Regions from separate parts of the Isoptericola jiangsuensis genome, predicted to be linked through region 2. Evidence: predicted binding sites of a transcription regulator. Region 2 holds the regulator's gene; each other region holds the start of a gene.
What was found. The regulator HrcA, encoded in region 2, represses chaperone genes, less so after heat shock. The targets are predictions, from matches to a motif close to TTNGCACTCGNNNNNNNCGAGTGCNAA.

Region 1: a site for HrcA is predicted at 1,391-1,417, ahead of groES (co-chaperone GroES). Genes of this name have one in related genera too.
Region 3: a site for HrcA is predicted at 1,116-1,142, ahead of ATJ88_RS00110 (Hsp20/alpha crystallin family protein). Genes of this name have one in related genera too.

What each region holds. Positions count from the first base shown of each region.
Region 1 is NZ_PDJJ01000001.1:993,177-995,431, reverse strand. Features, by position in the region: gene ATJ88_RS04575 (MerR family transcriptional regulator) at 1-404, opposite strand, end outside; gene ATJ88_RS04570 (WhiB family transcriptional regulator) at 607-897, shown strand; gene groES (co-chaperone GroES) at 985-1,281, opposite strand; gene ATJ88_RS04560 (class I SAM-dependent methyltransferase) at 1,443-2,255, shown strand, end outside.
Region 2 is NZ_PDJJ01000001.1:2,533,524-2,535,778, reverse strand. Features, by position in the region: gene ATJ88_RS11650 (ATP-binding protein) at 1-2, opposite strand, end outside; gene ATJ88_RS11645 (hypothetical protein) at 83-274, opposite strand; gene hrcA (heat-inducible transcriptional repressor HrcA) at 530-1,570, shown strand; gene dnaJ (molecular chaperone DnaJ) at 1,618-2,255, shown strand, end outside.
Region 3 is NZ_PDJJ01000001.1:25,254-27,508, forward strand. Features, by position in the region: gene metE (5-methyltetrahydropteroyltriglutamate--homocysteine S-methyltransferase) at 1-73, shown strand, start outside; gene ATJ88_RS00100 (SRPBCC family protein) at 230-721, opposite strand; gene ATJ88_RS00105 (ArsR/SmtB family transcription factor) at 738-1,073, shown strand; gene ATJ88_RS00110 (Hsp20/alpha crystallin family protein) at 1,237-1,656, shown strand; gene rplI (50S ribosomal protein L9) at 1,763-2,212, opposite strand; gene rpsR (30S ribosomal protein S18) at 2,231-2,255, opposite strand, start outside.

The DNA of each region.
Region 1 (2,255 bases), 1.5 Mb from region 2:
CCGGGCAGGGCACGCAGGTGCGCACGCTGCCGGGCGCCGGCGTCGGCGGCGTCGCCGCTGTCGTCGGGTTCGGCGGTGTCCTCGGCGGGGACGGTGGGCGGGCCGGCGCGGTGGGCGGCCTCGAGCTCGTCGACGTCGGCCTCGAGCGCGGCCTCGGCGGCGTCCACGGGGGCGACGCCCTCGAGCGTGAGCCGGCGCATGACGAGGAGTCGTGCCACGTCCTCGGGGGTGTAGCGACGGTGGGACCCCGCGGTGCGGCCCGAGGGGCCGAGTCCGTAGCGGCGGTCCCAGGTCCGGAGCGTCGCGGGGGCGACGCCGAGGCGGCGGGCCACGGCGGCGACCGCGAGCCCGGGGCCTGACGTGCGAGCGCCCCCCGAGTCCTGGGCGGGTCGCGATGTGGTCATGCGTCGATTCTGCCCAGGGGTGAGGGGTGCCGCCACCGCGCCCCGCGGTGAGCCTCGATCCGATGCGATGAATCATGTCGAACCAGGTCAGTGCGGCAGGCAACCGATTCGGAAGCCGTTCAGGGTGTGTCCAACCCGTCCCGCATGCCCAACTTGCACCACGGGCTTGAACAACTTCTGCACAACTTGTAGGTTGTTCGCCATGACGGAGATCTCAAGACTGCCCGGGCCGGTCATGGAGCTGTGGGAGTGGCAGTACCAGGGTTCGTGCCGCGACGCGGACGACACCCTGTTCTTCCACCCCGAGGGAGAACGTGGATCCACCCGACGACGACGGGCCGAGGCCGCCAAGGCCATCTGCCGCGCCTGCCCCGTCATGATGGAGTGCCGCGAGCAGTCGCTGCGCGTCCGCGAGCCCTACGGCGTCTGGGGCGGCCTGAGCGAGGACGAGCGCTCCGCCATCCTCGCCGGCCGCGACCGCAAGACCGGCTGACGCCCGACGCACCACCCCCCGCACAGCACGAGGCCCCGCATCGATGACGATGCGGGGCCTCGGTGCGTACGGACGTCGCGGCTACGGTCAGCCGACGACGACGGCGAGGATGTCGCGCGACGACAGGACCAGGTAGTCCACGCCGCCGTACTTGACCTCGGTGCCGCCGTACTTGGAGTAGATGACCTTGTCGCCGACCTTCACGTCGACCGGGACGCGAGCGCCCTTGTCGTCGAAACGGCCCTCGCCCACGGCCAGGACCTCGCCCTCCTGGGGCTTCTCCTTGGCGGTGTCCGGGATGACCAGGCCGGAAGCGGTCGTGGTCTCGGCCTCGACGGCCTTGACGACGATCCGGTCCTCGAGCGGCTTGATGGGGACCGACACGTCGGACCTCCTTGTTCGCGATGACTAGCTGGACTGGGACGCGCCCGAGCGCTGTCCGTCGTCGCGGGTGCCGGCACAGCGAGTGCGCTGCGACCAATCTAGGCAGCCGTTAGCACTCTGACAAGTCGAGTGCCAACAAGTGGACCTGAGACGATGGTCCGATGGACTCCTCGTCGCTCGCCAAGCTCCTCAGCCCCGAGGGCTGGGCCCTGGTCAACGCGCTGCCCCCGTACGACGAGTCCCGCGCGATGGCGCTGGCCACGCGCCTGCGCGCCGAGGGCGTGGACCCCGACCTCGCCGCGGCCGCCCTCACCCAGTCCCGGCTGCGCGCCAAGGCCCGCGCCAAGCTCGGGCCGTTCGCCGAGGGCATGCTCTTCACCCCCGACGGCGTCGAGCAGGCCACCCGGCTCGTCGTCGCCGCGCTGCACGCCCGCCGCTACCTCGCCGCCGGGGTGACGAAGGTCGCCGACCTCACCAGCGGCGTGGGCGCCGACGCTCTCGCGTTCGCCGGTGTCGGCCTCCAGGTCCTCGCCACCGACGTCGACGAGACCACCGCCGCCCTGGCCACCGTGAACCTGCGGGCCTTCCCCGAGGCGGAGGTGCGGCACGCCGACGGGCTCACGCTCGACCTCGCCGCCGAGGGCGTCGACGGCGTCTACGCCGACCCCGCCCGGCGCACCCGCGGCGGCAAGCGGATCTTCGACCCTGCCGCCTACGCCCCGCCGCTCGACGCCGTGTGGGCGCTGCGCGACCAGGTCCCCGCGCTCGGCATCAAGATCGGCCCCGGGGTCCCCCACGCCGGGCTGCCCGACGACGCCGAGACGCAGTGGGTGTCCGTCGACGGCGACGTCGTCGAGGCCGGGCTGTGGTTCGGTCCGCTCGCACCCGAGGGCCCCGGACGCTCGGCCCTCGTCCTGCGCTCGACCGGCGGCGACCCGACCCACGGCACCGGCGCGTCGGGCACCGTCTCGCGC
Region 2 (2,255 bases):
ATACCGCCATCGTGCCAGGCGGGACCGCCCGCCGGTGCCGACCACGACGCCCGCGCCGTGGTCGCGGACGCCCCGACGACCGTCACGCCGTGCGGCGGGCGGCGGGCCGCAGCGCGGCGAGCAGCCGCGTCAGGCGGGGTCCGGCGACGGCGGCGCGGACCGGGCCGCTCGGCGCGGCGGCGAGGCGCTCGCGGGCCAGCCGCACCTGCTCGGCGCGGCGCACGAGCTCGGCCTCGCGCAGGCGGTGGTCGGTCAGGTGCTCCCAGCGGTCCATGTCAGGTCTCCTCGGCCCGGGCGGTGGCGGACCGGTCGGCCCGCCGGACCCCAGCCTCGTGCGGTGAGGTAGCGCGGGGGATCGGGCAGGTCACCGGTTCTCGGGCGCCGTGCCGCGCCGGACCGGCGCCTGAGGTACCTCAGGTGACGACGACCTCCACCGGGAGGACGCGAGGGACGCGTAGGATGGCACTCAGCGATGGAGAGTGCTAAGTCCGGTGCGCTCGACAGGCGAACGACGAGGGGAGGCCGTCCGGTGAGCGAGGAACGCAGGCTCGAGGTGCTGCGCGCCATCGTCGAGGACTACGTCACGACGCGGGAACCCGTGGGTTCGCGCATGCTCACCGAGCGGCACCGGCTCGGCGTCTCGCCCGCCACGATCCGCAACGACATGGCGGCGCTGGAGGAGGCGGGCTACATCGCCCAGCCCCACACGTCCGCCGGGCGCGTGCCCACGGACGCCGGGTACCGCCTGTTCGTCGACCGGCTGGCCGAGGTGCGGCCCCTCAACGTGCCGCAGAAGCGCGCCATCGAGACGTTCCTGTCCGAGGCAGTGGACCTCGACGACGTCCTGTCCCGCGCCGGGCGGCTCATCGCCCAGCTCACCGGCCAGGTCGCCGTCGTGCAGTACCCGTCGCTGCGGCGGTCGGGCCTGCGTCACCTCGAGCTGGTCCCCGTCGCGGCCGGCCGCATCCTCGTCGTCGTCATCACGGACACGGGTCGCGTGGAGCAGCGCTTCTGCGAGCTCCCCGTCGGCCCCGACGGCGCGGGCGTCGGACCCGGTCTCGACGAGGCCGGGCTCGGCGAGCTGCGCGCCCGGTTCAACGCCGCGGCCGCGGGCAAGCGCCTCGCGGACCTGCCGGCGGCGTTCGACGCGCTCGTGCGGGCCACCGGGCCCGAGCTGGGCGGCGTCGCGCGGGCCGTCGCGGACCTCGTCGTCGACACGCTCGAGACCGAGACCGAGGAACGGGTCGTGCTCGCGGGCACCGCGAACCTGGCCCGCTCCGGCACGACCTTCGAGCTCGGGCTGCGGCCCGTGCTGGAGGCGCTCGAGGAGCAGGTCGTGCTGCTGGGCCTGCTCACCGAGATGTCCGGCGACGGCGTCGAGGTCCGCATCGGCCACGAGAACCGGCTCGACGGGCTGGCGGAGGCCAGCGTCGTCGCGGCCGGGTACGGCAGCGAGGGCGACACCGTCGCCACGCTCGGCTCCATCGGCCCGACCCGCATGGACTACCCCGCCACCATGGCGTCGGTGCGTGCCGTGGCCCGCTACCTCTCCCGCGTCCTGCCGGGCTGACCCGGCACGTCCCTGACCACACCTCGCACGTCACCGAAGAGAGACCTGTGACCGACTACTACGAGATCCTCGGCGTCGAGCGCGACGCCACGCCCGAACAGATCAAGAAGGCCTACCGCAGGCTCGCCCGCGAGCTCCACCCGGACGTCGCGGGTGCCGAGGGCGAGGAACGCTTCAAGGACGTCGCGCGCGCCTACGAGGTGCTGTCCAACCGCGAGAAGCGCGAGCAGTACGACATGGGCGTCGACCCCACCGCCCCCGGCGGCGGGGCGGGCGGCGGCTTCGGCCAGGGCTTCGGCTTCCAGGACATCTTCGAGACGTTCTTCGGCGGCGGCGGCCAGCCGTCCGGCCCCGTGCCGCGCGCGCGCCGCGGCCAGGACGCCCTGGTGCGCATGGACATCGACCTCACCGAGGCGACGTTCGGGGCCAAGCGCGAGCTCCAGGTCGACACGGCCGTCGTGTGCGGCACGTGCAGCGGCAAGGGCTGCCGGCCCGGCACCGACCTGCGCACCTGCGTGGCCTGCCACGGCCGCGGCAACGTGCAGCGCGTCGCCCGGTCGTTCCTCGGCCAGGTCATGACGACGGCGCCCTGCGACGTCTGCAAGGGCTTCGGCACGATCATCCCCGAGCCGTGCGCCGAGTGCTCCGGCGAGGGCCGCGTGCGCTCGCGCCGCACCCTCACCGT
Region 3 (2,255 bases), 2.5 Mb from region 2:
CCGCTACGAGGAGACCGTGCCGTCGCTGGAGCACCTGGTCGCCGCCGCGCAGGCGGTCCGCGCCACGCTCTGACGCCAACCCGGCGCCGGCCGTCGTCGGGGCGGTGCCGGCCGAGGCCGACCATGCGGTGGGCGCCCGTCTGCTCGTGCGGACGGGCGCTCACCGCATGGTCCGCCGGTGCGGGTCCGTGGTCGGCGGGGACCCCGCACGGCGCGGCCCGCCCGGGGGTCAGCCGGCGTTGCGGTCCACGTAGAAGCCGTCGCGCAGGTTGATGCCGTGCTCGACCCACGCCTTGAGCGCGGCCAGCATCCCCGTCCAGCCCTCGCAGTTCCCGAACGCGTTGCGGGCGCCGTCGGGGGTCGCGCTCCACGCGGACTCGGTGATGGTGACCAGGGTCGCGGTGTCGCCGTCGAGCGGCTCGAGCTCGAACGTCGTGCGGGTCCGGCCGCTGCCGTCGGCGGTCGCCTCACCGCCCCACTCGATGACGATGCGGCGGGGCGGGACGGCCTCGACGACGGTCACGGGGAACCGTCCGGGGAAGTCGGCGAAGTCCCACGTGACCTCCTGGCCCGCCTCCAGGCGCCCGCGTGCGCCACCGGTCGTGAAGTAGCGGGAGAGCTGGGCGGGGTCGGCGACGGCCTCGTAGGTCACCCGGCACGGACGCGCGATGCGCCCGGACACCGTGAAGGTCAGTTCCGTGAGCTGCTGCGTCTCGTTCATGTTGTATTTTTACCACATGAACTCTTCCGGCGACAGGACGACGGCCGCCTCCGACGACGACCTGGTCTTCAAGGCGCTCGCCTCACCCCACCGACGCCGGATGCTCGATGCCCTGCGGGAGGCGACGCGGACGACGGGCGAGCTGGTCGCCGCGGTCCCCGAGCTCGACCGCACCACCGTCCTGCAGCACCTGCGGGTCCTGGAGAGGGCCGGCCTGGTCACCGGCCGCAAGGTCGGCCGCGAACGCCGACTCGCGCTCGCCCCGCTGCCCATCAAGCGCATCCACGACCGCTGGATCAGCGACTACACCCGCGCCGCGGTCGAGCTGCTCGACCGCCTCGACCAGGGGTGAGCAGGGCCGATGCGGCTGTTCGCTCAGGGCGAACAGAGGACGTTGGCACTCTGGCATCGAGAGTGCTAATCCTGGAGGCGTAGCCAGGTGACGCCGGAAGGACCGGCGCACTGCTCGCGGACAGGGCCGCGGACACGCGGCCCCATCGAGGAGGTGATGCGCGATGGCTACGTACTGGGACCCGTTCCAGGAGATGGACCGACTCTTCGGGTCGATCGCGGCGAACAACCGCACCGCACCCGCCATGCCGATGGACCTCTTCCGCGAGGGCGACCACTTCGTCCTCGCCGTCGACCTCCCCGGCATCGACCCCGGCAGCATCGACGTCTCGTGCGAGGACCGGACGCTCACCATCCGCGCCGAACGCACCCCCCGCTCCGGCGAGGGCCAGTGGCTCCTGCGCGAACGCACCACCGGCACCGTCGCCCGACAGGTCGCCCTCGGGCGCGGGCTCGCGCTCGACGACATCAGCGCGTCGTACGCCGACGGCGTGCTCACCCTCACCATCCCCGTCGCCGAGGAGGCGAAGCCGCGCCGCATCGAGGTCACGCACGCCCGCACCGACCACACGATCGAGGCCTGACCCAACTCTCCTCCCACCACCCGAGCCGCCGCGCCGAGCCATGCGACGCACGAAGGCCCCGGCTCCCCTCGCGGGAGGCCGGGGCCTTCGGTCAGACGTCAGGCGTTCAGCCCGCGACGACCTCGAGCGCGATCTTCGCCGACACCTCGGGGTGCAGGCGGACCGACACGGTGTAGCCACCGGTCGACTTGATCGGCTGGCCGATCTCGATCTTGCGCTTGTCGATCGACGGACCACCGGCCGCGGAGACCGCGGCGGCGATGTCGGCCGTCGTCACGGCACCGAACAGGCGGCCGGACTCACCGGCGTGCGCCGACACGGTGTACGTGCGCGACTGGATCGACTCGGCGACCGACTGGGCGTCGTCGCGCGAGGCGATCTCGCGGGCCTTGCGAGCCTTGCGGATCGCGGAGACCTGCGACTCGGCACCCTTGGTCCACGGCGTCGCCAGCGAACGCGGGACGAGGAAGTTACGGGCGTACCCGTCCTTCACCTCGACGACGTCGCCGGGCTCACCGAGGCCGGTCACCTCGTGGGTCAGGATCAGCTTTGCCATGATCTGTGATCCTTCCGGTCAGCGGGCCGACGACGAGTACGGC